Regions from separate parts of the Arthrobacter ramosus genome, predicted to be linked through region 2. Evidence: riboswitches for the same ligand, from Rfam matches in the RefSeq annotation. Region 2 holds a riboswitch; each other region holds the start of a gene.
The links. A riboswitch is a leader RNA that binds a small molecule or an ion and turns the genes downstream of it on or off. The one in region 2 is predicted to bind cyclic di-AMP.

Region 1: linked by a shared signal. The riboswitch ahead of ABD742_RS23715 (hypothetical protein) and the one ahead of ABD742_RS18245 (M23 family metallopeptidase) in region 2 are both predicted to bind cyclic di-AMP.
Region 3: linked by a shared signal. The riboswitch ahead of ABD742_RS19560 (aggregation-promoting factor C-terminal-like domain-containing protein) and the one ahead of ABD742_RS18245 (M23 family metallopeptidase) in region 2 are both predicted to bind cyclic di-AMP.

Annotation. Positions count from the first base shown of each region.
Region 1 is NZ_BAAAWN010000001.1:5,136,690-5,146,408, reverse strand. It holds gene ABD742_RS23740 (acyl-CoA dehydrogenase family protein) at 1-93, opposite strand, end outside; gene ABD742_RS23735 (TetR/AcrR family transcriptional regulator) at 200-955, opposite strand; gene ABD742_RS23730 (helix-turn-helix domain-containing protein) at 1,016-1,414, shown strand; gene ABD742_RS23725 (TetR/AcrR family transcriptional regulator) at 1,421-1,981, opposite strand; gene ABD742_RS23720 (flavin-containing monooxygenase) at 2,082-3,185, shown strand; cyclic di-AMP (ydaO/yuaA leader) riboswitch at 3,323-3,473, shown strand; gene ABD742_RS23715 (hypothetical protein) at 3,476-4,549, shown strand; gene ABD742_RS23710 (PucR family transcriptional regulator) at 4,709-5,923, opposite strand; gene ald (alanine dehydrogenase) at 6,144-7,262, shown strand; gene ABD742_RS23700 (HNH endonuclease) at 7,486-8,934, shown strand; gene ABD742_RS23695 (hypothetical protein) at 8,960-9,685, opposite strand; gene ABD742_RS23690 (RNA polymerase sigma factor) at 9,682-9,719, opposite strand, start outside.
Region 2 is NZ_BAAAWN010000001.1:3,963,573-3,973,291, reverse strand. It holds gene ABD742_RS18280 (helicase-associated domain-containing protein) at 1-1,491, opposite strand, end outside; gene ABD742_RS18275 (hypothetical protein) at 1,541-1,756, opposite strand; gene ABD742_RS18270 (cold-shock protein) at 2,000-2,383, shown strand; gene ABD742_RS18265 (DUF3027 domain-containing protein) at 2,391-2,966, shown strand; gene ABD742_RS18260 (MFS transporter) at 3,011-4,294, shown strand; gene serC (phosphoserine transaminase) at 4,386-5,516, opposite strand; gene ABD742_RS18250 (iron-dependent transcriptional repressor DtxR) at 5,868-6,563, shown strand; cyclic di-AMP (ydaO/yuaA leader) riboswitch at 6,690-6,897, shown strand; gene ABD742_RS18245 (M23 family metallopeptidase) at 6,900-7,718, shown strand; cyclic di-AMP (ydaO/yuaA leader) riboswitch at 7,864-8,030, shown strand; gene ABD742_RS18240 (NlpC/P60 family protein) at 8,036-8,800, shown strand; gene ABD742_RS18235 (HNH endonuclease) at 9,049-9,549, shown strand; gene mobA (molybdenum cofactor guanylyltransferase) at 9,587-9,719, shown strand, end outside.
Region 3 is NZ_BAAAWN010000001.1:4,251,224-4,260,942, forward strand. It holds gene ABD742_RS19540 (winged helix-turn-helix domain-containing protein) at 1-522, opposite strand, end outside; gene ABD742_RS19545 (hypothetical protein) at 1,186-2,058, opposite strand; gene ABD742_RS19550 (response regulator transcription factor) at 2,395-3,135, shown strand; gene ABD742_RS19555 (sensor histidine kinase) at 3,148-4,626, shown strand; cyclic di-AMP (ydaO/yuaA leader) riboswitch at 4,791-4,964, shown strand; gene ABD742_RS19560 (aggregation-promoting factor C-terminal-like domain-containing protein) at 4,967-5,722, shown strand; gene ABD742_RS19565 (bifunctional glycosyltransferase family 2/GtrA family protein) at 5,882-7,252, shown strand; gene ABD742_RS19570 (ArnT family glycosyltransferase) at 7,249-9,309, shown strand; gene ABD742_RS19575 (ArnT family glycosyltransferase) at 9,316-9,719, shown strand, end outside.

The DNA.
Region 1 (9,719 bases), 1.2 Mb from region 2:
GTACTCGGGCTCCATGGTCCCGGCCGGAAAAACAGTGCCCGCCGGGAAAACGGCATCCAGTTCTTCGGAAGTGCTATCGGACGTCGTCGTCATGGGAATCCTCGCTCTGGGTTTGCGATCTGCGACTCCCAGCATGCGCTGACACTCAGTTTCATGTCAAGGAACTCAATGTCAGCGAAGGATTCTGCTGAATCAAACGCTAAGCCAAGGCGTCCCGGACCGCCTGAAGGATCTGTTCCGTACCCGCTGCCGGATCCAGGACAGCAACCACGACGGCGGGACGGCTGCTTTTCTGACGAGGCTCACTACTCGGCTCGCCGGCTGAAACCCGGGCAAAAGTATCAGCCAGAGCTCCCAATTCACGCCCGAGCCGGGCGGCGAAACCTTGGGCTTCAGCTTCCCGCGCATCGCGTTCGCCACGTTCGACACCCTCGACGCGTTCGCCAGCAGCAACAGACCGCAGCCATTGGCGCAGGACGCTGTTGTGCACGGCGACTACCGATGCGGCGAAGGCCACGGCCGTAACCTCCCGACCCTCACCCTCGGGCAGCACAGAAAGGAGATGATTCCTAAATGCCCGCTGATAGCGATGCGTCATAACCAGTTCACGATCGCGAAGGGCCGGCACTTGATGCAGAAGTTCGTAGCGGGCAACGGAAGTCTTCCGGTTGCCCACGTGGTGGCCAAAGACCAAGAGCGCCGCCTCCACGACGGCGTGCAACGGATCCGCCGCCGTTCCCGCGAGGAACTCCTGAACCCGCGCCAGAATACGGTCGTGATCGGCGAAAACGATGTCCTCTTTGGATCCGAACTTGCGGAAAAACGTGCTTCGGCTGATTCCCGCGGCGTCGGCGAGGTCGTCCACGGAGGTCGCGTCGTAGCCTTGCCGCACCAGGAGCTCGATTGCCGCGGCCACGGCAGGGCCTGGATCCGGATTGGCGGGGTAGTTGACCATAGGCGTGAATCTAACACGACGGCGTAACCGCACAGCCTTGAGCGCGGCTAGGCTTCTGCCATGGCATTGATAGCTCCCCGCGTGACGCCTGGCTTGCCCGCGGACGACGCCCGGAACCTGGCGCGCTCACTCCAGGACAGCAACGACATCACCGTCTTCGTGGACGGCACGGTCCACCGGCTGCCGGATGAGGTGAGGGACGCCGTCGTCGACCTCCTTGGCAGGCTGGCCCGGGGCGAAGCGGTGACCGTGAGCAGCGTGGAGGAAATGCTCACGACGTCGAGGGCGGCCGAACTCGCGGGAATCTCGCACACCTACCTGCGGAACATGACCGACCGTGGCGAAATCCCGGTGGAATACCGCGGCACGCACCGCCGCATCAGGCTCGCGGACATCATGGCGTGGTTGGAGACCCAGAAAAAGTCGGCCGCGGGCAACGACGAAACCACGAGCGAGTAGCGAAAGCTAGGCGAGGGCCGCCTTGAGCGCCACGTGGACCCAATCCCGGTAGCGCTCCAGTCCCCAAGCGAAATCCAGCACGAGTGATCGGTAGGTGTCCGGGTGGCCGACCGACCAGATCACGGCCGCGGCTTGCTCGTCGCTCATGCCGGAAGTCAGTGCCCCGCGCCGCCTGAGCGCAGCCGCAGCTTCCGCATAGTTCCGCAGCCGGGTTTCGGCCCGGTCCCGCTCCACTTTTGCCGCTTCAGCGTCGACGGCGGAGGCCTGCCTCATGACGCTGAATAATTGGCTGCTTCTCGGATGCACCTCGGCGAACCAGTCGGCCAACAACGCTAGAACCGCCCCCGCGTCGGCGGCTGCGGCAGTCCGCTCGCGCATAGTCTCCGGGACGGTGCGGGGGGCATCCGGACCCGCGGCCGTCGCGTCAACCACGGCCGAGAGCAGCGCGGCCTTGTTGCCCACGGAGTTGTAGATGGTCTGGATAGCCACGCCTGCTTGCTCGGCAACGGCCCCGATGGTGGTGGCCACGTATCCCCTGCTCAGAAACAGCTGCCGAGCGGCTTCCACAACTGCAGCCTTGGTTGCGACAGCTTGAGCTACCCGCCTGTCATTGTGCCGGATTTCCACGAAAAAAGAATAGCATTCTAGTGACTGGAATGCTATTCTAATGACCTCGAACACCTCAGGAGGCTTCGCGATGGACAGCAATGAGCCAGTGAACACCGTGGTTGTGGGCGCCGGGCAGGCAGGGCTCGCCACCGGATTCCACCTGAAGAAACACCGGCAAGACTTCCTCATCCTGGACTCGCAGGCCCGCGTCGGCGACGTGTGGCGGAACCGATGGGATTCCTTGCGGCTCTTCACCCCGGCGCAGCACGATTCCCTGCCCGGCATGCCATTTCCCGCCGCCCGAGGCAGCTTTCCCGGAAAAGACGCCATGGCCGAATACCTTGAGGAGTACGCCAGGAACTGGGAACTCCCGGTACGCCATGGTGCCCACGTCACCGGCATCGAGCGGGAGGACGGCCGGTTCCGAGTGCAGTCAGGCTCCGGGTCGATCCTGGCCAAGAACGTTGTTGTTGCCACGGGCCCGAACGCGCAGCCAAGGATCCCGGCGTTCGCCGAGGATCTGGATCCCGGCATCCACCAACTCCACGGAGCGGAATACACCAACCCGGACTCGGTTCCACCCGGAGATGTCCTGGTGGTCGGCTCCGGCACCTCCGGCGTCGAAATCGCCCTGGAGCTCGCACCTACCCACCGCACCTACATTGCCGGAACCCCTCCCTTCCACATTCCAAGCCCCGTAACGCGATACGCCGGCGGGCTTTGGTGGCTCTTCATCCACAAGGTATTGAACAGATCCACCCCTATCGGCCGCAAAGTCGCGGTCGGGTTCACGAAGCACGGCGCGCCGCTGATCCGGGCCTCCACCCGAGAGCTCGACGCCGCGGGAGTCACCCGCCTGCCACGGCTGACGGGCACCCGCAAGGGCCAACCCCTGACCGACGAAGGCCACGCGATCCCCGTGTCCACGGTGATCTGGGCTACCGGTTACCAACCGGACTTTGGCTGGATCCGAGGACTTCCCGCGGATGAGGACGGCTGGCCGCTCACTTGCCGGGGCGCCGTTGAACAACTGCCAGGGCTGTTCTTCGTGGGCATGCCCTTCCAATACGGGCTGACCTCGGGCCTCGTGGGCGGGGTCGGCCGCGACGCCGAACACGTCGCAGGACTCATCGCCGGGCAGACTGAAGGTCCGCGGGACTAGGCTCGCGGAAGTTCTTGGCAAAACCGGTTACCCCGCCCGTTATTCAAATGTGACTTTGCATGCCGGCTGTTGTAGCGTCGAGGGGCGACCCAATCCCCAAATGGGCCGCTTCCGGGTTGACGCCGAGCTCTGCCGCAACCCGGAATCCGCCAGACCCGCGGCAGAGACGGGGGACCCAGAGTCTCCGGGCCTACTTCTCCACAGGCCCTCGGGGTGAAGCCGCCACGCGCGGCCGGACGGCCTCGTCCGAACCCGACAGCTAACCTCGAAGGCGTTGAGAGGCAATCACCATGTCCCCAATCATGGATCAGCCTCGCCGTGCCGAAGTGGCGGGCGAGAGCACCAAACCAACCGGACGTCGTCGGGCCAAAGACAGCGAACCGTTCATCGCGGCACCGGCTACTGAACCTTTGAGTTCGACAGCGGAACCCACCCCCGCGGCAACCCGGACGACGGCGGCGCCCACCACTCGCGCGGCCGCCCGCGCAGCCGAACGGAAGCGGGCTTCCCAAGCCAGCGAAACCGCCGCCATTCCGACGGTGCCTGCTGCGACGGTAGCTGCTGAACCAACAGAACCAGCGACCGCCGCCATTCCGACGGTGCCTGCTGCGACAGCTGAGCAAGCCAAACCTGAGAAGGCAGCCACAACGGCACTCCCGGCGGCACCCCGTGCCGCCGTCGGTCCGGCATCGTTCACCGGTTCGTCCTTCAGCCGTGAACCACACGCCGTCCTCAAGAAGGCCGCCAGCATCCGGACGATGAGCAATCGAATGGCAGTGGTTGCAGGTGCCCTAGGCATCTTGTTGACCGCCGGTTCCCTGGGCCAAGCCCTTGAGTTGCCCTTCTTCGGCCAGGAATCCCGCGCCCAGGACGCTGCGAGCGCGGACAACCAAGACTCCACGCAATCCGGCGCTCCTTCCGCGGTGGCAAGTACTTCCCCCAGCGCTGCTGCATCACCTTCGGCAGCTACCCCAAGCGCCAAGTCCGGCCAGACCTCCGCGGGCCCGGCGCAACATTCGCCGCAAGGACCCGCCGCTGTCGAACCGTCGAGTGTCTCGGCACCGTCGATCTCCGTCCAGGTTCCTGCCGTCCCGTCAGCACTGCCCCCAAGCCTTACCCCGGTGCCTGTTCCTTCCAATCCGGTTCCGACCGGGCCAACGACCCCCACCCCGGCTCCCACCCCGGGTCCGACGGGGCCAACCACCCCTACCCCGACTCCGCCCCAGACCGGCACGCCCTCCCCCGCGCCCACAGGTTCTTGGAAGCCGCGGACCCCGGCCAGTCCTAGTCCCACGCCACAGCCCACCCAACCGGGCGTGGATCTTGGGTCGGTTTTGGACGCAGCAACCAAGGCCCTGCAGTGAGGATGGGACAGCATCGAAAGTCTGCCGTCGAGTGGCACGGACGGTGCTGCCGACACACCCGGACACAGATGATTCAGCACCGCCCCGACCGCTGGCGCTGCAGCCTTCAGTTGCGGCAGTTCAACAAGTAAGCCAGCGCGGCTTCCGGTACCAGCGGCTTCAAATCCGCGGACGGCCCGCCCAGCGGCGCGCTTTGAGCGTTGCGTGGAGTTCGAGTCGGGTCGCGCCATTCAGCGGATCAGCACCGATAAGCTGGCGGACCCTGGCCAGCCGGTTGTAAATGCTGCTCCGATGCAGGTGGAGCTTCGCAGCCACGTCCTGCACGGAGCCGTCGCTGTCGTAGAGCAGTTCGAGCACGGGCAGCAGCTCGCCGTTGCGGTCCGCATCCTCGATCTCCTGGAAATGTGCCGAGCCCGAATCGTCCCAGCCACCGGGCGCCTGTAGCCGTTCGAACAATTGGTAAATCCCGGCCGAGCGGCTGTCCACGAGCTCTCCGAGTGGAGGATCGACGGCGGCAGCCTGGGCCGCGAGCTTCGATTGCCGGTACGCCCGGCTCAGCTGCCGGATGACTGAAAACGGCTCGCTGATGCCGAGAATGACGCGGTCCACCTTCCGTCCGGCGCGCTTGGCGAGTTCCAGCTGATAGTGGACCAAGACTTGGGCGTGCTCCGCCCGCCCGCCGGTTTCGCGGAACAACAGGACCGAGTGCGTCTCGGTGCCGGCGCTGAAAAGCACGGAATCGACCCCGATAGTTGCCTGCAGCGCGGCGGAACGGTGCGTCAGGGTCGCCGCGATCGGATCGGAGACGCCGCCACTGTCCTCCGCGTCGAGCACTGTAACCAGCTGCCACGGTCCCCGGCCTTGAATCTCCTTCCATCCCGCCACAGTTGCCACAGCATTGGACTCGCCCTGGCATGCAGCCAGGAATTCCTGCTCACGGCGGCGCCGGAACTCCGACTCGGCCGTATTGGAATCGAGCAACAACGCTGCGAGGAGGTCCAACTCGTCCCGGACGCCCGGCAACTCGGCGAGTATCGCCGTCGCGGTCTGCTCGTCAAGGTCTTGCTGGACCCACAGGTACCCGACGCGGAATCCGCGCACCAGCAGCGGGACGCAGACGCGCCCCACCATCCCGAGTTCCTCATTGGCGGGCACGACGACGGGACGCACGGCGGTGGCAATCCCGTGGGAGAGCTGCCACGCGCTGACGTCCACCGGGACCCGTTTGCTCAGGAGGAAATTCACTCGCACACGGTCGGCGTGGGACTGGTTGGAACTGTAGGCCAGCAGCACGCCGTCGAGGTCTTCCAGGGAGAGGCCGCGGCCCAACTTGAGTGCTACGTCCTCGACGATCTTCTCCACGTCTTGCTGCATGGAGAAAACACTACTTTGCCCCACGAACATCAGGCGACACCTGACGCTCTCAATATCGACAAATGTCGAGTCTTGAGCGGCAAAAACCCCGGAATTCCGGGGAAGCCAGCGACGGCGGCAATCGCCTTTCCTGTCGTCTGGCTCACAGCGGATTTATTCTGGAATCACAGTCCCCCGCAGAGAAAAAGGCCGTTGAAGCCTTTCGAACATGGAGCCCAAAATGATCATCGGTGTCCCCAAAGAGATCAAGAACAACGAATTCCGCGTTGCCATCACGGCCGCGGGCGTTAACGAGTTCCGCACCCACGGCCACACCGTGCTGGTGGAACGGGGCGCAGGCCTGGGCTCCGGTATCACGGACGAGGAATACGCCGTTGCCGGCGCGGAGATCGTGGCCGAAGCCGACGATGTCTGGGCACGCGCTGACATGGTCATGAAGGTCAAGGAACCCATCAAGGCCGAGTACCACCGCTTCCGCAAGGGCCTGATCCTCTTCACCTACCTGCACTTGGCCGCCGAGCCCGAGCTGACCCAGGAACTCATCAACTCCGGCGTCACGGCCATCGCCTACGAAACCGTCCAGGACGGCCGCACCCTGCCCCTCTTGGCACCCATGTCCGAGGTCGCCGGCCGCCTGTCGGTCGTCGTCGGCGCTTCCTCCCTCATGGCTCCGGCCGGTGGCAAGGGCGTGCTGCTGGGCGGCGTCCCGGGTGTCCGCCCGGCCAAGGTCGTTGTCCTCGGCGCCGGTGTTGCCGGTACCAACGCCGCCGCCATGGCCCTGGGCCTGGGCGCGGATGTCACCATCATGGACATCAACATCAACCGTCTCCGCGAACTGGATGCCCTCTACCAGGGCCGCCTGAAGACCGTCGCGTCCAACGCGTACGAGATCGAGAAGTCCGTAGTCGACGCCGACCTCGTCATCGGTTCTGTGCTGATCCCGGGCGCAAAGGCCCCCAAGCTCGTCACCAACGAGCTCGTCTCCCGCATGAAGCCTGGCTCCGTGCTGGTGGACATTGCGGTGGACCAGGGCGGCTGCTTCGAGGACACGCACCCCACCACGCACCAGGAACCCACGTACAAGGTCCACAACACGATCTTCTACTGCGTCGCCAACATGCCGGGCGCCGTTCCGAACACCTCCACCTACGCTCTGACCAACGTCACCCTGCGCTACGCGGTGTCACTGGCCAACCTGGGCGTGAAGGCCGCATTCGACCGCGACCCCGCCCTGGCAGCCGGCCTCAACATCGCCGCAGGCAAGGTCACGCACCGCTCGGTCTCCGAGGCGCACAACCTGCCCCTCGTCGCCGACTGGCACAACCTGGTTTCGGCCTAGTTTCTCTCCGCCTCTAGCGAGCGCGGTTTAACGAGCCCGACGGCGGGGTGCGGCTTCCATGGGAAGCGGCACCCCGCCGTCGGGGTTTTGGTGGAGACAGCGAGGGGTGCAGTTCACTATCGATGGCCTGTCTTATGTAGTTCTTCAATTTTTTTCTAAGTTCTTTCGATTGGACGGGTCTTTTCGGCCTAATAATGTCGTAGGTCCCTGAAATGCTTGGTTTATGGCCGGGATTCGGGGAACACAGCTGATCGGAGCGGGCGCGCTGTCGGGCGGCGCGGGTCCGGATGCTCCTGTGTCAGACGCCTGGGTGCGGGATCTGATCGATGCCGTTGCCTCGTTCCGGCCATACGCCGGCAGCACCGAACCGGGCGGGGGCACCGAACTGATAAGCCAGTTGCGTGCCCTGGAGGATTTGAAGTCCGCGGCCGCGGGTTTGCAGGCGAGGATTGCCGTCGCGTTCGATGCCGCCCAGCGCAGCGCCGAGGCGGCGGCCGGTGTACCGGCCGAGGAGCAGGGACGCGGGGTCGCGGCGCAGGTGGCCCTGGCCCGGCGGGAGTCCCCCGCCCGCGGAGCCCGGCTCCACGGCCTCGCCAAAGCCCTCGTGACCGAAATGCCGCACACCCTGGCCGCCCTGGACGCCGGACGGCTGAACGAATGGCGCGCGACCCTGTTGGTGAAGGAAACCGCCTGCCTGAGCGCCGAAGACCGCTGCGCCGTGGACGAGGAACTCGCCGCGGACACGGGGACCTTCGACGGCGCCGGCGACCGGGCCATCATCGCCGCGGCTAGGACCGCGGCCTACCGGCGGGACCCGCGCTCCGTCACCCAGCGCGCCGGCCACGCCGCGACCGAACGGCACGTCAGCCTGCGCCCGGCCCCGGACACCATGACCTACCTGACCGCCCTGCTTCCCGTCGCCCAGGGGGTGGCCGTGCACGCGGCCCTGTCCCGGCACGCCGACACCCTCCGCTCCTCCGGAGAGACCCGGAGCCGGGGGCAGATCATGGCAGACGCCCTGGTCGAACGCATCACCGGCACCCCAGGCGGGATCAGCGGGGTGGAGGTCCAGCTCGTCATGACCGACCGGACCCTGTTCCAGGGCGAGGCCGAGCCGGCACGCCTGCCCGGCTACGGGATCGTGCCGGCGGGCTGGGCCAGGACACTGCTCACCGGCTACCTTGAGGGCGGTCAAGAACTCAAGGTCTGGCTCCGGCGTCTCTTCACCGCCCCCGGATCCGGGGACCTTGTCGCCGCCGATTCGAGGACGCGGTTATTCCCAGCAGGCATGCGGCGATTCATCCAGGCCCGCGACGACACCTGCCGGACCCCCTACTGCGATGCACCGATCAGGCATTTCGACCATGTCGTCCCGTGGCACGACGGCGCCACAACGAGCCTGGACAACGGGGCGGGCCTGTGCGAATCCTGCAACCACACCAAAGAACTCACCGGCTGGAGAGCAAGAACCAGCCCAGGGACACGGCACGTCCTCGAAATCCGCACCCCCACCGGACATACCTACCGATCCACAGCCCCGCCCCTACCCGGAGTCGGGATACAAGGCACAGACCCACCCGATACCGCCCCGCATTCCAGACGCCGACGCAAGCTACGAAACCACGCCAAAGCACTGAGGTACGCCCGCGTCACCGAACTACAAGCCGCCTGAGCAACTCAGGCGAACACGACGCCGGTTACGGTTTGACCGGGTTTCCCGGGAGGATCTCCGAAGGAACGGGCTGGGGCAAGGGGAGGGTTGGCGTTGGGACCACCGGCGTCGGGATCGTGATAGGTCCCGGGCGGCCCTTGGCGATGTCTTGCAGTCCCTTACGCGGATCCGACTCGGACCCGGTAGTGCCGGGAGTGGCGTGCGGCGCTGGATGCGCGTTGTTTTTGGCCTCAGGGCTGGAGGACTCCGGAGAGGGCGATGCGGGAACGCTTGTTTCCCGGGTGGGCATCGGAACCGGCTCCGGGCGTGTTCCCTGCTGTCGCGGAGCGTTGCCGCCCGATCCAGGGGTGAGCTGGGAGACGACCGATCCCACCACGGCACCCAAGTGTTCAATCGTTCCTGGAATACCGCCGTCGGACGCGGCCGCAGCGGTAGCACCGGCGGCAAGGGAGGCGGCAACGGCAACAGCGGCGAAGGTCAAGCGGCCCTTTTTGCGGCGACGAGCGGCCAGTTCATCAACAGCGGTAACAACGGTAACAGCCTCAACAGGCGCAACAGTCTCAACAGGCGCAATCGCGACTCGGGCCGGTGCCATCAAGGCTTGCACAGCCGCCGAGGGCTGGGGTCGGGTGCTCGCAAGGGCGCGCAGTTCCAGCAACTCGGCCCGGATCTCGTACGCTTCGTCGAGCCCGGCATCAGCAAGCAGGCGGTCAATGCCTTGCTCGCCGAAGGATGCGGATTTTTCGCTCATGATGTGCCATTCCTTAGTAGTGCACGTTCTCTCA
Region 2 (9,719 bases):
CAGGATGCCGCGGACAAGGGAGCTGAACCGCCGCGACATCCGGGGCTGGGCCCATTCCGCGCGTTCCATGACGGCTTCGGCGTTGAGCACGGGAGCCTTGCCGTCCGGTGCTTGTACCTCGAGGCTGAGCTCTTCGAGGATCTCCAGAATCCGTTTGCGGACCAGCGGGGCGTCAGGGCGTTGGGCCTCGGCGGACAGGGCATTGATGGAACCTGCCGGAGAGCCGGATCGCGGTGCCGTGGTGGCCGGCCCGGAGAGGGTTTGTCCCACGAGGGAAGGAGCGCGCTCGCTGGCGAGCCAGGCGTTGACCAGCCAGAGCCACTGATCCTGGCGGGGGAGCGTGAGCCATTCCACCGATGGCGGTTGCACCCAGGTGGAACTGTCCACATCGAGCCGCAGCAATCCTGACAAGGCACTGAGCTCGAGGACCAGGGCGGTCTCGGACAACCCCAGGCGGAGGCTGTCGGCCAGGCGTTTGAGTTCACGCACACCTACCCCTCCGCTGCGCAGGGTAACCACCGGCTGCTCGCGGACCGCGTACAGGAGTTCACCCACCAGCCGGAGTACTTCGGCGATGGCACCCATGGCGGCATTCCGGCGCAAGGCAGCACTCGTCTGGCCCAGCTCCGGCACGGGAGGCTTCAACGTGAAGTGGTCCACGATCGCGCCGCCGCGCAGGGACAGACCGACGCTGTGCGGGAGCTCAACGTGCCCGGCGTCCAAGGGGACAAGCAAACCTCGGGCCAAGAGCCAGTCCACGGGACCGACGTCGCGGCCTTCATGGAGCACGGAAGCCTTGCGCTGGGCCTGGGGAACGGCGCCCATGGCCCAACTGCCGAACTTGTTCAAAAGGGGACGCGTCCGTACGGGTGCCTCGGACAGGATGTGCTGAAGGTTCTCCGGTGTCGATGTCCAACGTTGCAGCGCCAACGCCGCGTCCATGGGCGTCGTGGCGGCCAGGATATTGGCGCCGCTCTGGTGGAGTTCGGCAACAAGATGCACCACCCGCTGGGCGAAGGCCGGTTGCAGCCGCACCAACTCGGTGTAGCTGCGGCCCAAACCGGCCGGGTAGATGCCGATGACGTCCTTGAGGCTGCCCACCGGCAAGTAGAAACGCTGACGGCCTGGATTGTGCACCGTGGCCGGCGGATCGGCCCGGTGGATGAGGGCCAGTTCCTGGAGCTTGTTCAGGATCGGCTCGAGAGCGGCAAGGGTGGCGCCATTGATGCACTTCTTCAGTCCCGCCGCGGAGACGCTGTGGCCAGTGTCCGTGTTGGTGCACAGGTGGAGTGTCTCCAGTACCTGCATCTCCGGTTTGTTGAGCCGTTCCAGGGCGCGCTGCACGCTGACCCGGGCACTTGCCCGCGCCGCGAGTGCAGCGAAGTCCGGGACCACAGGGGAGATGAGGTCCGGCCGCGCGGCAAACAGGGCCCGCAGCGAATCATCGCTGCGCGCTTCCAGTTCCTTGCTGAGCGCGCGAATAAGGGACATCAGTTCAACGTTACAGCCAGCCGGGTCCGCCGTCGGGCTTTCCGGCTGCTCATTGACGACGCCGTGCCCACACAGAGTCAACCACCAACGCGGCCATCAAAATGAAGGCGAGCGGAAGCCCGTAGAGAGCGGTGGAGGTGACCCAGACCGGTGCCACGCCGTTGGCGAAAGCGACGGCCATGACGGCGGCTACGGCCGCGAGGGAAAGGACTGCGACGACTGCGGCAACGATCGTGAGCGGGCGGCGGAAGTCGTGGGGAATCATGGAAGCAACGCTAACAGTCCCGGGCCGCATCCCCTGTTCCAGGCCAGGATGCAGTCCGGTTGCGGACAAAAGACGGCGGGACCTGCCTGCGGGGTCTCAAAGCGCGAATCCGTGGCCGGGCAGGATAACCTTGAAGCAATAGACCAACACGGTCCAGGCAGTTACCCCTATTCCCGCAGTATCCTGCGGATGCGGTGGCGCGCCGGCTGTGTCTCGCAAGTAAGAACGAAGAAGGTTGATTACGTGCCCACCGGCAAGGTCAAGTGGTATGACAAGGAAAAAGGCTTCGGATTCCTCGCAGCAGAGGACGGCCAGGAAGTGTTTCTGCCCAAATCCGCACTGCCCGAAGGCGTAGCGGATCTCAAGGCGGGCACCCGGGTTGAGTTCGGCGTCGCCGACGGTCGCCGGGGCGCCCAGGCGCTTGGCCTCCGCGTGCTGGACAAGTTGCCGTCCATCGCCAAAGCCAAGCGCATGAACGCCCGCGAGCTCGCTCCGGTAGTCCAGGACCTCGTCTCTGTCCTGGACAACCTCTCTGGCACGTTGTCCGCCGGTAAGTACCCTGAAGGCGCCAAGGGCAAGGCCATCGCCGCCGCCCTGCGCAAGGTTGCCGACGAGCTGGAAGCCTAAACCTGCCATGACATCGGAATCCGCTGAAGCCCGTCCTGAAGAAAACGGCACTGGTGCCGCTCCGGCAACGGCTGGTCCCGGTGCTGAGCGGAAGCCGGCAACGGCGAAACCCCGCACCGGCCTTCCTGTGTGGCGCGTCGGCAAGCCCGACGCTTTCCTGGCGGCCGCTGTCGACGTCGCCCGCAATGCGGTGGAGACGATTGCCAAACCGGGTGAAATCGGACCGCATATTGCCGCGCGCTCCGAAGGCGAACGCGTGGTCACGCACCTGTTCGAATCGCGGCTGGCCGGCTACGGTGGTTGGCAGTGGTACGCCGTCGTGACCCGCAACTCGCGCTCCAAAGTGGTCACGGTCAGCGAGCTTGGCCTGCTGCCGTCGGAGGACTCCATCCTCGCGCCTGAATGGGTGCCTTGGGCAAAGCGCGTCCGTCCGGAGGACGAGGCTGCCGAGGCTGAAGAGTTGGCGGAGGAGGCTGGCGTCCCCGTTGACGAGGACGACGACGGCGGCCCCTCCGGTGAGGACGTCGCCGCCTCCGGTGACGAACAAGAGAACGACGACGCCGACGACATCGAGGCTGACTAGCCCTTGACGGACCCGGCGAGTGAATTCCCTGAAGGTGGCAACTGATGTCCACCTTCAAATCGCTGGGTGTCCTTAACTACCGCATTTGGTTCATTGGTGCCCTCATTTCCAACGTCGGCACGTGGATGCAACGGACGGCCCAGGACTGGCTGGTCTTCGCCCATCTGAGCAACCACGATGCCGGCGCGATGGGCGTGACCTTGGCCCTCCAACTGGGTCCGCAGCTTTTCCTGGCCCCGTGGGCCGGACTGCTTGCCGACCGCTACAGCCGGCGCAGCCTCCTGGTCATGACCCAATCGGCCATGGCGGTCCTGAGCACTGGCTTGGGACTCCTGGTTCTGAGCGGTGCAGCGCAGTTGTGGCATGTCTACGTGTTCGCGCTCTTGCTTGGTGTCGTCTCGGCACTTGACGCCCCGGTTCGCCAGACGTTCGTGTCGGAGCTGGTCAAGGACGACTATCTTTCCAACGCCGTTGCATTGAACAGCGCATCCTTCAACGTTGCCCGCATGATCGGTCCCGCCGTGGCCGGCGTGTTGACGGTGGCAGTGGGGCCGGGCTGGGTATTCATGATCAATACCCTGACCTTCCTCGCAATGCTTGGCGCGATCCGGGCCATTCCCCTTTCCTCTTTGCGCGTCCAACCCCGGGCCGCCGCGGGCAAGGGCCGCATCCGCGAAGGGCTTCGCTATGTCCGCAATCGCCCGGACATCGTGGTTGTCCTCGTTGCGATTTTCATCATGGGCACGTTCGGCCTGAACTTCGTCCTCTTCATCGCGGCCATGGTCGGCACGGAGTTCGGCATGGACGCGGGAGCATTCGGGCTCCTCAACTCAGTCATGGCGATCGGTTCCGTCGCAGGAGCGTTGCTTGCAGCCCGGCGCGGCCGGCCGCGGATGCGGCTCATCTTCGCCGCGGCGGGCGGGTTCGGAATCGCGAGCGGACTGGCTGCCCTGGCGCCGAATTACGCCATGTTTGCCTTGGCCCTGATTCCCTGCGGACTGTTTGCCCTGACCATGATCACGAGCGCCAACGGCTACGTGCAGTCCACCACGGAACCTGTCATGCGCGGCAGGGTCATGGCACTCTACATGGCCATCTTCATGGGTGGAACGCCCATCGGTGCACCGTTCGTCGGATGGGTATCCAACGTGGCCGGACCCCGATGGGCTGTGGGCGTGGCCGCCGTCGCGGGCGGCAGCACCGCCGTCGTCGGCATCGTGTGGATCATCCGCGCGCGCCAGCTGCGCCTCCGTTTCGACAGCAGCGCCCGCGGCATGCGGTTCTTCCGCATTGAGTCCCAGGGCGCGGGTCCAGCCAATGGCCTTTAAAAGGGGCAGCACTGTTAAAGGGGCCAGCGCCGCCCGGGATCCCCACCCGGACGACGCCGACCAGTCCTGACCGCGGGAACGCAGCAGGCCCTTACTTCTTCAGTTCGCCCACCACGAAGTCGATGCTGGCGAGCAATGCAGAGACGTCGTCCGGCTCGATGGCAACGAAGGTAGCGATGCGCAGCTGGTTGCGGCCCAACTTGCGGTACGGCTCGGTGTCCACGATCCCGTTGGCGCGCAGGACCTTGGCGATGGCCGCGGCGTCGATCGAATCATCGAAATCGATCGTGGCGATGACATTGGAGCGGTCCTCGGCCTTCGCGACGAACGGCGTGGCGTACTCGGAGGCCTCGGCCCAGTTGTAGATGCGGCTTGCGGAGTCCGCGGTGCGTCCGGACGCGAAGTCCAGGCCACCGCTCTTGTTGAGCCACTGGACCTGGGCATCCAATGTCACCAAGGTGGACAGGGACGGCGTGTTGTAGGTCTGGTTGAGCTTCGAGTTGTCGATAGCCGTCTGCAGGTCGAGGAAATCGGGGATCCAGCGGCCGCTTGCCTTGATGCGGGCGGCGCGCTCCAGGGCGGCGGGGGAGAAGAGGCCGAGCCACAGGCCGCCGTCGGAGGCAAAGTTCTTTTGCGGCGCGAAGTAGTAGACGTCGGCCTCGGCAACATCAACATCCAGGCCGCCGGCTGCGGACGTCGCGTCCACCAGAACCAAGGCGCCGTCGTCGCTGCCCTGGACGCGCTTGACCGGAGCGGCCACACCCGTCGAGGTTTCGTTCTGCGGCCACGCGTACACGTCCACGCCTGCCTCGGCCTGGGAAACCGGTCGGGTGCCTGGCTCGGACTTGATGATGGACGAAGCTTCAAGGAAAGGTGCCTTGTTGGTTGCCGAAGCGAACTTGGAACCGAACTCACCGAAGGAGAGATGCTGGGCCTTCTTTTCGACCAGGCCGAAGCTGGCGACATCCCAGAACGCGGTGGAGCCTCCGACGCCGAGAATCACCTCGTAGCCCTCGGGCGCACGGAAGAACTGGCTAAGTCCCTCGCGGACGGAACCCACCAGGTTCTTGACGGGTGCCTGGCGGTGGGAGGTACCGAGGATCGTTGTCGAGGCGGCGGACAGGGCCTCGATCTGCTCCGGGCGGACCTTGGAGGGCCCGGCGCCGAAGCGGCCGTCCTTGGGCAGCAAATCGGCGGGGATAGTGATGCTGTTGTCGCTCACGGGATGCTCCAATGGTGAAGTAGCGGCCTAGATGGGTCGTGGCAGGTGGCAAGCTGCCCCTTCGACTCCCCAATTCTGCCTGACGCCGGAGGCGGGGGCAGAACCGACGGTGTCATAGTCCGCCACGTGGAAAGCATTTGTTCCGCCGGCTCTGGACGGGACAGTGGACGGGACGCTGGACCGGGCGCTGGACGGGGGCGCCGGAATTATCCGGAGTAATTCCAAATAAGCTAAGCTTGGAGCTGGCGCCCGGACCGGGACCGCCGGCGGTTCGGCCACCTGTTCGACCACTGAGGCGGCTGCGGTACGGTGGAAAATACGCAAGATACTGCGCTCGAGGAGCTGAGCTGGATGACGGATCTGATCGATACCACTGAGATGTATCTTCGGACCATTTTGGAGCTTGAAGAAGAGAACATCGTGGCTCTTCGCGCACGCATCGCCGAGCGCTTGCGGCACTCCGGCCCCACCGTTTCCCAGACGATCGGACGGATGGAGCGCGACGGCCTGGTGATTGTGTCCGATGACCGGCACCTTGAGCTGACTGAAACGGGCCGGAAACGCGCCACCGAGGTCATGCGCAAGCACAGGCTCGCCGAACGGCTCCTGGCAGATGTCATTGGACTGGACTGGGCTTACGTCCACGATGAAGCGTGCCGCTGGGAGCATGTCATGAGTGAGCGCGTGGAACGGCGGCTCTATGAGCTGCTGGACCACCCCACGGAATCGCCGTATGGCAACCCCATTCCCGGACTCGAAGCGCTGGGTGGAGTCGCCTCCCACGCCTTTACGGATGGCGTGGTCAACCTTCTCGACGCGATGAACGAATACTCACCTGAAAACCGGGTCACCGTCAGCCGCCTGGCTGAACCGATCCAGGTGGAACCGGAACTTCTGGTGCAGCTGGACGAGGGCGGAATCCGCCCCGGAGCCAGGGTTTCCCTGGAACGTGTGGGGGAGTACATCTCCGTTCGCGTGCCCAATATCGACGGCGCGCTGGAGCTGCCGCCTGAGGTAGCCTCGCACGTGTTTGTCACGGTCGCCTAGCCGGCCTGGCGAGGCGGCCAGCAAAGATAACGAAATTATTACCGCGGGGGCTTAATCCCCTATAGTTTATTACTGGCGCCGATACCAAAGCGTTACCTGATCCGAAGCCGAGTTCTGCCAGCGGATCAGGTGGATTAGTCCATTCACTGGCAGAAGCGGAGGAACCACCATCGGCTGTCGAAAGACGGCCTTGGGGTGAAGTCCGCAGCGGAAGTGCAAACAGCGCAGGGCCCCTTCGGTAGCTCTGCGCTTCGCGCCCTTCACGCGGACCGGGTCCACGATCTCTCTGGCCCGAATCCGACAGCTAACTTCGCAGGCTTGCCAGAGAGGAAAACCTTGACTACGCAGAACACCAGGGGCCGCAGGCGCGCGTCCGGTCCTACTGCTGAGCTGCGGAGCGCAAGCGCCGTCGAGCACGATCGGCCCCGCGATCCCCATCGCGAACTTCGCCGCCGCAAGGGTCCTTTGCGGCAGATAGCCGAGTTCGCTGCGGCGAGCGGGGCGGGACAGAAGGCCGGAGTGGCCCTTGCCGCGACGGGCCTCATCCTGACGGTCGCCATGCCGGGCACAAGCGCCATGACGGCCACGGCCGAATCGAGCCAGGCCGCCTCGGCGGTGGGCACCCAGCCTGAGATTCCGGCCGCGGCAAGCGCCACGATCGACTTCAGCCGTGCTGCGGTTTCCACCACGGCGGATCCGGACAGCAAACTCAAGCAGCTCTTGAGCGCGCAGTCCGTCGGCACCATCAAGACGTCGTCCTCCAAAGGCACCCTGGGGGCGCCGCTGGACACACTGACCACGGCCTCGCCTTTCGGCTATCGTGTGAATCCCATCACGGGCGGCTTGGGGGAGTTCCACCGGGGCCAGGACTTCGTGGCCCAGTGCGGCACCCAGGTCCATGCTGCCGCCGCCGGCAAGGTCACTTTCGCTGGCTGGCATCCGTATGGCGGCGGAAACCGCATTGTGGTGGACCACGGCAACGGCCTGGAAACCACGTACAACCATTTGTCTTCGTTCAACGTCCAGGTGGGCCAGACGGTCAGCCGCGGCGATGTCATCGCATTGAGCGGCACCACCGGCGCCTCTACCGGCTGCCACCTCCATTTTGAAGTCATGGTCAACGGCGACGTCGTTGACCCCCTGGGCTGGCTGTAGCCAATCCGATGGAAGCCTCTCGCATGCTTGTCACGCTCCGTGACCTGAATGTGACATTGAGCCAAAACTCATGTACCGTCTAAGACGCATCAACTTTTAGAGAGTTGATGCACTCGAGTGGATTGCCTAGCTCTGCCACTGCTCGAGGTTCCGTTCGCAAAACATCGTCTGGCAGAGGCGGGGGACCCACTTTTGGTCATCTTCACCGATGGCCTTGGGGTTAAGTCGCACAACTTCCGAGAGGGAGAAGTGTGGCCGGATGACTCCCATCCGAATCCGACAGCTTACCTCGCGGGCATAGGGAGAGGCCTCTTAACGTGTCTTCACGCTCTACTGTTGCGCGCCACCGTGCCGCGGTCACCAAGACCAACTCGCTTGCCGTTATCGCTAAGACTGTCGGCAGCAACGCCGGTGGCGTAGGCCGTCAGGCAGCTGTTATCGCAGCTGCTTCCGGTCTGGTGCTCACTAGCGGTATCGCAGCCAACGCTGCAGAAACCAACGTCCCTCGCGAGTCCACTTCGACCTCCGCCCTGGAAGTCCAGTCCATCGCCCAAGCCAGCATTTCGGCCGACTCCTCCGTCGCCATCAAGTACGAGCGCCCGGCGGTCTCCACCGAAGCTGCTCCGGTTGTCGCAGCTCCGGTTGCCACGCAGGAAGCTGCTCCGGCTACGCAGGCTGCAACGGGTGCCGCTACCGGCTCCTCGACGCTCTCTGTCACCGCTGCTGTTTCACCTGCAACGAAGGTTGCCAGCGGCAAGGGCGCAGCAATTGCTGCCGCAGCTTACGCACAGCTTGGCGTTGCCCAGGACTGCACCGCCCTGGCTTCGAACTCCCTGGCCGCTGTTGGGATCAACTTCCACGGCTGGCCGGCAGACTACCTCTCTCTTGGCCGTACGGTCAGCGCTGCTGAAGCGCAGCCGGGAGACTTGGTCTACTACCAGAACGGTGGCATGGGCATGGCCCACATCGCCGTTTACGTCGGCAACGGCATGGCGGTCCACGGCGGCTGGAACGGTGGCACCACCGCCCTTTACAGCGTCAACGTCGGCTCCGGCCCGGTCTTCATCCGCGTTGGTGGCTAAATAGCTCCGGCTACATAGCTTCACTGGAACATCCCCGCTGGTCCGCCCGCGGGGATGTTCTGTTTTAACCAGCATGCGCTATGTGTCCGGCACGTGAACTTTGACCGACACTGCCCTGGAACTCCGGCAAGGATTCGTTGATCTGGCCTCCGAGTGTTTACTCTTAGGTTGTCGATCCACAGCCCGTACATGCAGAGGGCAGCCGGCCCTCGCGCCCCTGACGGGTGCGGCCGTGAAGAGGTACGTGCATGCGCACACTCGTTCTGAATGCTGGATATGAACCGCTGGCGGTAGTAACCTTCCGCCGGGCGCTGGTCCTTGTGCTCACCGGAAAAGCGAGCGTAGTGGCCGAAGGCGACGAGCCTGTCGTCGGGCCGCAGGAGATTCTCGGACGTCCCTCCGTGATTCTGCTCAATCGCTACATCCGGCCGAGGTACAACACCATCACGGCGGTTACACGCCGCGGCGTCTTGCGCCGTGACGGTCACCGCTGCGCCTATTGCGGGAAAGCAGCCCACACCATTGACCACGTCCACCCCAAATCCAGGGGCGGCGCGGATTCCTGGGAAAACCTGGTGGCAGCGTGCTTGCGCTGCAACAACGCCAAGAGTGACCACACTCCAGCCGAGATGGGCTGGAAACTGAGGTTCACGCCGGCGGCGCCCACCGGGACTATCTGGCAGATCAAGGAGCTTGAGAAACCTGCGCCTGCATGGGATCCCTTCCTCCTGCCTGAATCGGCGGCCTGAACCGGAATTGAGCCTGCTTCCCGGGTAATCTGGGCGAGTGGACTTTGATGCGGTGATACTGGCGGGTGGCAAGTCCTCCCGCCTCGGCGGCGTGCCCAAAGCCCAGTTAAGGTACGACGGCGCCACCCTCCTTGAGCGTGCCGTGGCGGCCGTGTGCGGGGCCGGGAGGG
Region 3 (9,719 bases), 290 kb from region 2:
GCGGAGCGCCTCAGCGCGCTGGCGGTTGCCGACGGTCGGGTCACCGAAAGTCGAGCGGACGACGTCGAGCGCGGAACCAGGCGCGCTGGCCGGGGCTACCGCGACGGCGGCGTAGCTCTCGGCGCCGGACACGAGGGACTGTGCGTAAGCCCGGATTTCCTGGGCAAGCTTGGCGATGGACGTTCCGGCGGCCGCAGCGGTATCTTCGTCGATGCCCATGTAGAGCACGAACCCGCGGGCCACATTGTCGTTGGCAACCGGACGGATGGAGCGATCCGCTGGAGCCAGGACCGGCGTGGGTGCAGTCATCGGCGAGGCCTCGTTGGCGGGAACAGCGCGGAGCTGGCCGTAGGAGTTGGGGTTGTAGCCCTGGGGGACGTAACCGGGCGCCTGGCTGCCACCCTGCGGTGCGGGCTGGGCGTAGGCCGGGCGGTTGCCGAAGCCGGGACGCAGGCCGGCGTTCGACGCGGCCTTATTGGCGTTACGGACGGAGATGTGGACGTATCCGGATGCAACTGACATGGATTGCTTACCTCAAAGTGAATAGCCGTCATCGCGGCTTCGAATGCTGGTCTGGTCCCCGCAATGAGATGGGGAGGGGCGCCCGACGCTGGGCAGGGGGCGAATGCCTGAAACTTCTTGGGGTCTTAAGTTAGGCATGCATTCGACAACAGCTCATCGAAATACCAGCGGGTGTGCTGGGCTCGATCGCTGCGGCTGCAGATGCTGTTGAGTTCTTGTTCACATTTGAAGTGTGCAACGTAACAAAGGGAACTTGCAAGTAACAAAGGGCGGAAGCGTCCACATTTTGAGACGAATCGGACTATTGTGCCGCACATCACAATTCACACATGTCCAAATGTGACCCATTCTCGTTCGTCACAATGGCCGTTATGAGCGCAATATTCGAATAAAATTTGATGGAAAGATCATTTTTTGAATCTTAAGTCACGTCACGCGCTTGCCTTTGAATCTCGAGATATGAAACAACCCTTGTCCAATCCCGAATCTGCGTCTCATGAAAATTCTTGGGCAAATCGTCTGCTAGGGCGCTGGTTGCAGCGCTGCGCGGACGCGCCGTCGTGACCTTCTTTGAATTCGGAAAGCGCTTGCGACACGGCGAGTTGCGTGATTCTGAGGCCAAAGCGGGGAAAAGAAGGTCACGACGGACACAAGCACCCGTCACTAGTTGGTGGTGCCGGTCCCTTGCGTACTTGATGTGGTGGCAGTGACGATCTGGATGGACTGTGCCGTGTACTTGTCGGACTCCTTGAGCGAAGTGACCCTCACGCTGGATCCGGATTTCACATCGGCGAGGGTCAGGGTGGTGCCGGTGGTTCCGCTTCCGCGTTGCCGGACGCCTTCCGCTACCACGACGTCCGTTCCGAGGGCATAGCTTCGCGTGAATCCGTCATCGCTCTTGACGGTCATGGAGCTCGCCGAGATGTCAGTGACCGTACCCAGCTGGCCTGCCATGGTGACGTAGCTGCCGTTCTGGAGGACCACATATTCCGAGTGGACGGCAGCGTTCAGGCCACCCATGCCCACCCCGAGCCCGCCCGGACCTGCGTTCGTGCCGCCTGGGCCACCGAATCCGCCCTGGCCGTTCTGCCCGGCACCCGGTCCCTGCGCATTGGTGGTATCCGCCGCAGCGGTCCCGTTTCCGGCGGCGTAGGCACCGGCTCCTGCCGCCGCAGCGACCACGACCGCGACGCCGCCAACAATGAGCCCCTTCTTCAGGCTCCAATTCTTGAAAAACGAAGGTTGGGGCTGTCCGGAGTTGTATTGCTGCGGAGCACCCCACCCGGCGGCAGGCTGCTGGTTCACCGGCGGCTGCGGAGCACCCCACCCGGCGGCAGGCTGCTGGTTCACCGGCGGCTGCGGAGCACCCCACCCGGCGGCAGGCTGCTGGTTCACCGGCGGCTGCGGAGCACCCCACCCGGCGGCAGGCTGCCCGGGGGCAGGCTGGCCGGAATCATCAAGGGGGCGGATCACCGGCTGCGGGTGCCCATTCTCCGGCTCGGAACCAGGTACGGAGGGGTTGTTTTGCTGATCCATGGTGTTCTCCATCGAAATCGAGACTGTTTGGTCGTGATTGTTCTTGTCCCAAACAGCGTCAGCCGCTTTGCTGTGCATTGGCTGTGTCGAACTGCAGGCTTGCCTGTGACCTGCCGCAGTGTTGTGTCGGATTCTGCTGGATCATTCGCGGCGAGCTTGTGCCGGGGCCCGTAACCACGCGGATTGCCCCTCCGGACTGAGGAATGATCCAGCAGAATCCGACGCCGTTCCTCCCCGAACCGGCACAACCTCCGGACAGGTGGCTAGGCTGGGACTCACAGGGTGCTCACAGCAACGGCAAAGCACTGGCAAACCGGCAGATTGGAGAGTTGTCCCATGGCATCCTCGCACTCCATGACCAACAACCTTCCGCAGCTCAGCCACCCGGACGGTTCCCCCATCCGTGCCCTCGTGGTGGACGACGAACCCAGCCTCGCCGAGCTCATGAGCATGGGCCTGCGCATGGCGGGTTGGTCGGTGGCGGTGGCCGGCGACGGTCCCGCTGCGGTAAAGCTCGCCAAGGACTTCCGTCCGGATGTCCTGGTGCTGGATGTCATGCTTCCAGGGTTCGACGGCGTTGAGCTGCTCGGCAGGATCCGCACCTTTGCGCCTGAGGTGCCCGCGCTCTTCCTCACCGCCAAGGATGACGTGCAGGACCGCATCGTCGGGTTGGCCGCCGGCGGCGACGATTATGTCACCAAGCCCTTCAGCATGGAGGAAGTCCTGCTACGCCTGCACCGCCTGGTCCAGCGCTCGGGAGTGGCCGCGATGGACACTGCCGAGCTGGTTGTAGGCGACCTGACCCTGAACGTGGACACGCGTGAAGTTACCCGTGGCGGCGAAGACATCCCGCTCACGGCGACCCAGTTCGAGCTCTTGCGCTACCTCATGGAAAATCCCAAACGCGTGGTCAGCAAGGCTCAGATCCTCGACCGCGTGTGGGACTACGATTTCGGCGGGCAAGCAAACATCGTGGAGCTTTACATCTCATACCTGCGTAAGAAGATCGAGGCCAACCACCCGCCCATGATCCACACCGTGCGCGGAGCAGGCTACGTCATCAAGCCTGCCGAATAGCCGGGGCGTCGAATGTCCGCACTCTCGGGTATCCCCCGCCAGACCGACCATCGTTGGTTCAATCCTTCAACCTGGCACTTGCGCACGCGCTTGATCCTTCTCTCCATGGCGCTCCTCGTGGCCATCTGCGGTGCCGTCGGGGTGGTCAGCTACGCCTCCATGGACGTGTTCCTCACGAAGCAGCTCGACCAGCAATTGATGCAGGCCTCCCATGGCCGCCCGCCGCAAGGCAACCCGGGCGGCCGTCCGGACCCCTTGGACCCCCGGGGCCAGAGCATCGGCACGCTGAATGCGCGTATTCTCGCAGGTCAGGTGAGCAGCGATGCTGGATTCTTGTCCTCCGATGCCACCCGTGCGCCGTTGTCGCCCAGCGACGCTCGAATCCTGTCCGCGCTCCCGCCCGATGGCCGCCCGGTTGATCGCACCCTGTCCAATGGCGGCTACCGGCTGGTGGCCACCGAAACTCCTTACGGCGATGTTGTCATCACGGGGCTGCCACTCGCCTCGAAAGAGGACACCGAGGCCTCGCTCGTGTGGACCATGGTGCTGGTGTCCTTGGGCGGACTGGTCCTGATCGGACTGGCCGGAACCGTGCTGATCCGCCGCACCATGCGCCCCCTGGAGCAACTCTCCGACGTCGCCACGAAGGTATCGAAACTTCCGCTCGACGCCGGTGAGGTGGCACTCGCGGTGCGCGTTCCGGCGTCGGCGGCCCACCCGAGCACGGAAGTGGGAAGTGTCGGCCATGCTTTGAACCTGATGCTGGACAACGTCTCGAGCGCCCTCGAAGCCCGCCAGCAAAGCGAAACGAAGGTGCGCCAGTTCGTCGCCGATGCCTCGCACGAACTGCGCACTCCGCTGACCGCCATCCGCGGCTACACCGAGCTCTTGCGCATGACCGAGACGTTCACCGAGGACGGGCGCAAGTCGCTGGGACGGGTGCAGAGCCAGTCCGAACGCATGACCACCCTCGTTGAGGACCTCCTTCTGTTGGCCCGGCTGGACGAAGGGAAGGCCCCCGAGTTCACCGATGTGGACCTCACGCAGTTGGTGATCGAGACCGTCAGCGACGAGAAGGTCATGGCCCCAGGGCACATCTGGCAGCTCAAGCTCCCGGACGAGCCCCTCACGGTCCGCGGCGACACCACTCAACTCCACCAGGTTTTGGCGAATCTGCTCTCCAACGCCCGCAAACACACGGAGGCGGGAACCACCGTGGTCACGGGCGTCATGCGTTCCGCCGATGGCAGCGCCGTGGTGACAGTGACTGACAACGGGCCGGGCATCCCGCCGGAATTCCAGGGCAGGATCTTCTCCCGCTTTGCCCGTGCCGACGCCGCCCGCTCCGGTTCCGAGGGCACCTCCGGGCTCGGCTTGTCGATTGTGGAATCCATTGTCCAGGCGCATGGAGGCACCGTCGAAGTGGCGTCGCGGCCCGGCCGGACGGAATTTGCGGTGCGGCTTCCGGCGCTCAGGACCGCCACGGCCTGAACGGCCGCCCAGGAGGGCGCGACGCCGGTGCGCGGCGGGCGCAAGTCGACGCACCGACGTCGTGATCTCCGTTACCTAAATGTGACTTAAGTAAAATCCTCCTGTACCGTCGAATGGGTGCGCGGGATCATTCCGGCCACCGCCGGGTAGGCGCCGAGCTCTGCCACTCCCCGGTGCCCAAAAATCCAGGCAGAGACGGGGGACCCAGGTCTCCGGGCAAGCGCTCATGTTGAGCCAGCCCTAGGGGTGAAGCCGTACCGCCACGATTCCCAGTGGCCACGGCCGGATGACCTCATCCGAATCCGACAGCTAACTCCGCAGGCGTCGAGAGGCAATCACCATGTCTGATTCCAGGAATCAGTCGCGCCCTGTTGCGCGCCACCGCGGCGAACCTGCCCGGAGAAACAAGTCACGTTCCACGTTGAGGCGAGCCGCCTCGAATCTCGGCACCGGCCAGCGCATGGCAGTTGTTGCCGGCGTCGTTGCCGTGTTCCTCGGTGCAGGTGCCGCCACCCAGGCCGCCGGACAAGCCATCAATGCCCAGGACATGAGCCGCACGTCCGAATCCCGCGCGGCGGATAACTCAGCCACGCCATCGGCCGCCGCCACGCCGTCGGCGAGCGCAAGCGCAAGCCCCAAGCCGAGCGCCGCGCCGACGCCGAGCCAGGCACCTGCCCCCGCTCCGGCCGCCGTCGCACCGCAGGCCGCCGTCGCACCGCAGGCCGCCGCACCGGCCGCGCCCGCGGCACCGCCCGCTCCAGCAGCCCCGGCCGCACCTGTCGCCGTCGATGATCCCTCCGGCGCACAGGCTTATGCCGCAAGCATCCTTCCATCCTACGGTTGGGGTCAGGGCGAGATGTCCGCCCTGCTCACCTTGTGGAACAAGGAATCGGATTGGCGCACCACTGCCACCAACGCCTCCAGTGGCGCTTACGGCATTGGGCAATCGCTGCCGGGCGAAAAAATGGCATCAGAAGGCGCCGACTGGCAGACCAACTACCAGACGCAGATCCGCTGGGGCCTGAACTACATCAAGGAACGCTACGGATCGCCGTCCGCGGCGTGGTCCTTCCACCTGGCGCACAACTGGTACTAGACCAAGAGCCACGCACAAGTACGTCGAGGTCCGTCCCTCCAGGGGCGGACCTCGACGTATTTTGGCCAGGCATGTGATTCGCCACACCGGCCATACATCCACAGCCACGTCACAGGTTCCGCCTAAAGCCTTCATATTCTGCAACGGCACTCTGAATACATGACTCTCATCGAATCCACCTCCGGAACCCTGAAGGACCCCGCGGTGGTGCCGCCGGGCCTTCCCATCCCACCCAACACCCCCCTTCAACCCAGCACAGCGCGGCGCGCCCCCGTCGACACCCACACCGCCGTCCCCGTCCTCGATGTCACCATCCCCGTCTTCAACGAGGAACGCGACCTCGAAGAGTGCCTGCGCAGGCTTCACGGCCATTTGCGCGAATCCTTCCCGCATGGCTTCCGCATTACCGTGGCCGACAACGCAAGCACGGACAGCACCTTGAAAATCGCGGAGCGCGTGGCCAGGGAACTGCCTGAGCTCGCGGTTGTCCATCTTGAGGAGAAGGGACGCGGCAACGCCCTGCGCAAGGTGTGGCTCGCATCGCCGGCGCCGGTTCTGGCTTACATGGACGTGGATCTTTCCACGGACCTCGCCGCACTGGCGCCCCTTTTGGCGCCGCTGATCTCCGGCCATTCGGACCTCGCCATTGGCACACGGCTGACCCGCAACTCGCGGGTTGTCCGCGGCCCCAAGCGCGAGTTCATTTCGCGCAGCTACAACCTGATGCTGCACTCGTTCATGGGCGCCCGCTTCAGCGATGCCCAGTGCGGCTTCAAAGCGATCCGGGCAGATGTCGCACAGCAGATCCTCCCGCACACCATGGACAACTCGTGGTTCTTCGACACTGAGCTCCTGGTCCTCGCCGAACGCTGCGGCCTCCGGGTCCACGAAGTTCCCGTTGACTGGATCGACGATCCCAATTCCAGCGTCGACGTGGTGCGCACTGCCCTGGCCGACATCCGCGGCATGGTCCGGCTCACCCGGGATCTCGTCTCGGGCCGCATCCCCATTCCGGAACTGCGCGCAGCACTTGCACGCGGGCCGCTCCCGGCGTCGTCCCGCACCGCCGAGCAGAACCCGCGCAGCAGCCTTTTCGGGCAGCTGGTCCGGTTCGCCGCGATCGGCGCCGCGTCCACCCTCGCCTATGTGCTCATCTTCCTGTTCTGCCGCGGCTTCATGGACCCGCAGCTGGCCAACTTCCTGGCGCTGCTCATCACGGCCATCGCCAACACCGGCGCCAACCGGCGCTTCACCTTCGGCATCCAGGGCGGCAATCCCGTTCGGCACCACTTCGAGGGATTGATCGTCTTCGGGATCGGCCTCGCGCTCACTTCAGGGGCACTCGCCTTGGTGCACAGTACGACGACGCCGGACCGCTGGGGCGAGCTCCTCACCGTAGTTGCGGCGAACCTCGCCGCCACCGCAGTCCGCTTCCTGTTGTTCCGCCTTTGGGTCTTCCGGCAGCCTGCAGCGAAGGCGACTGCACCCACGACACAAGCCAAAACGCGCACAGAAACGGCAGCATCATGACCTCCACGATTACTCCCGCAAGCACGGGACCCGCCGCCGGAAGTGCCGGCGCCGAGGTTCCCGCCGCCCTCGGGACTGCGGACGGACCGCAGGGCCGTCACTCGGCAGGCCCGTCAACCCCGGATGCCACGCCCCGTTGGAAGCGATATGCCTTTGGCCGGCAGCCCCGCTGGGTGCGGCCGTCCGCCGCCGGGCTCCTCGTAGCCACCGCCTTCCTGTATCTCTGGAACCTTGCGGCCACCGGTTATGGAAACTCCTTCTACGCCGCGGCCATCCAGGCCGGCACGAAGGACTGGACGGCGTTTCTGTTCGGTTCGCTCGACGCCGGCAACGCCATCACCGTCGACAAGCCCCCGGCTTCTTTGTGGATCCCTGCTTTGGCGGGCCGGATCTTCGGCTTCTCGCCCCTGAGCATGCTGGTTCCCGAGGCGCTGATGGGCGTCGCCGCCGTCGGTTTCCTTTATCTGACGGTCAAGCGGGTCTTCGGACCAGGCGCTGGCTTGTTGGCCGGTGGCGCTTTGGCACTGACCCCGGTGGCGGCGCTCATGTTCCGCTTCAACAATCCCGACGCCATGCTGACTCTGTGCTTGGTGCTCGCGGCCTACTTCACTACCCGTGCCATCGAACGCGCAGGCTGGAAGTGGCTCGCCGCAGCGGGCGCCGTGGTGGGCCTCGCGTTCCTGAGCAAAATGCTGCAGGGATTCCTGATTGTTCCAGGACTGGGACTCGCGTATCTCTGGGCCGCCCCCACCCCGTTGCGGCGGAGGCTGGTGCACCTGTTCGGCGCGTTGACTGGCATCGCAGTAGTGGCCGGCAGTTATGTTGCTCTGTTCCAGCTGACCCCGGCTTCGGCACGTCCTTACATGGCAGGTTCGCAAACCAACAGCTTCCTTGAGCTGACGTTTGGCTACAACGGGCTGTCCCGCATCACCGGCTCGGGCGAAGGGACACCCGGCGGAGGCGGGGCCCCTGGCGGAGGCGGCCTCGGCGCCTTCGGCGGCGGTGGCGGCAACAGCGGATTCGGTGGAGCAGCCGGGATTACCCGCATGTTCGGCACGAGCTTTGGTGGTGAGGTCTCCTGGCTTCTCCCTGCTGCACTGATTCTGCTGGCAGCCGGCCTATGGTTCACCCGCCGGGAAGCGCGGGCCTCCCGTACCCGTGCCGCGCTTATCCTGTGGGGCGGGTGGATTCTGGTCACGGCGGGAGTCTTCAGCTTCATGAGCGGCATCGTCCACCCCTACTACGCGGTAGCCCTCGCACCGGCAATCGCAGCCTTGGTGGGCATTGGCAGCGTTGAGCTGTGGCGTGGCCGCGGGTATTGGCCGGCCAGGATCGTCCTGGCCGTGGTAATCCTCGGTAGTTCGGCCTGGTCCGCGGTTCTCCTGGGCCGCGACGCCTCATGGCTTCCTTGGTTGCGCATCGTGATCGTCGTCCTGGGTGTGGTGGCGGCCGCGGCAATCCTGCTTCGCCTCGACTCACTGCGGCCGGCTGGCCGGTTCCGGAACGCAGCGGCCGCGGCCGTCGTCGTCGTTTCCCTTCTGGCCGGCGGCCTCGGAACCGCGGCGTGGACGCTCGCGACGGCGGCTACCGCGCACTCCGGTTCCATCCCGACGTCGGGACCCAGCGGTTCCGCCATGGGCGGCTTCGGAAACCGCGCTGGAGGGTTTGGCGCCGCTGGTGGCGCGGGCCAGGCCGCGGGAGGACCCGGTTCCGAGGGGACGGCCGACGCCGGACTGACCGCTCTGCTGACGTCCACCACCACGAAGTGGTCGGCGATCGTCTCCGGCGCCACCCAGGCCGCAAGCCTTGAGCTCGCCACCCACACCAACGTGATCGCACTCGGTGGCTGGAACGGCGGCGATCCCTACCCCACGCTGGCACAGTTCCAGGACATGGTGGCCAAGGGACAGATCGGCTACTACATCGCAGGAGGCGGCATGGGTGGCGGCGGCGGATTCGGAGGCCAAGGCGGCAATTCCGAGGTAGCCTCCTGGGTACAGGCCAACTTCCAAGCCCAGACGGTGGGCAGCTCCACCGTCTACAAGCTGACAAAGTAGATCCCGATGACCACTTCGCATTTCACAGATACCGGTTCCAAGCGAGGGCAGCCGGTTCCGCCGTCGCGGTTGGTGGAGCCGCCGGAAGTGGCCGCTCCCCAGGGAGGGGGCGGCCGGCCCGGCCTGACCGGAAAGTCGCGACAGTCCCGAAAGTCCCGCCCCAACCATGGCCCGCATACGCTGCGGCACCGCGTGGAGCTCGGCATTGTGCTCCTCGCAACGGCGGTCCTGTATCTCTGGAACCTCGGCGCTTCCGGATGGGCCAACCCGTTCTATTCCGCAGCGGCCCAGGCCGGTTCGCAGAATTGGGCCGCGTGGTTCTTCGGATCCTCCGACGCCGCCAACTCCATCACGGTGGACAAGCCGCCTGCGTCGCTCTGGATCATGGGCCTCTCGGTGCGGATCTTCGG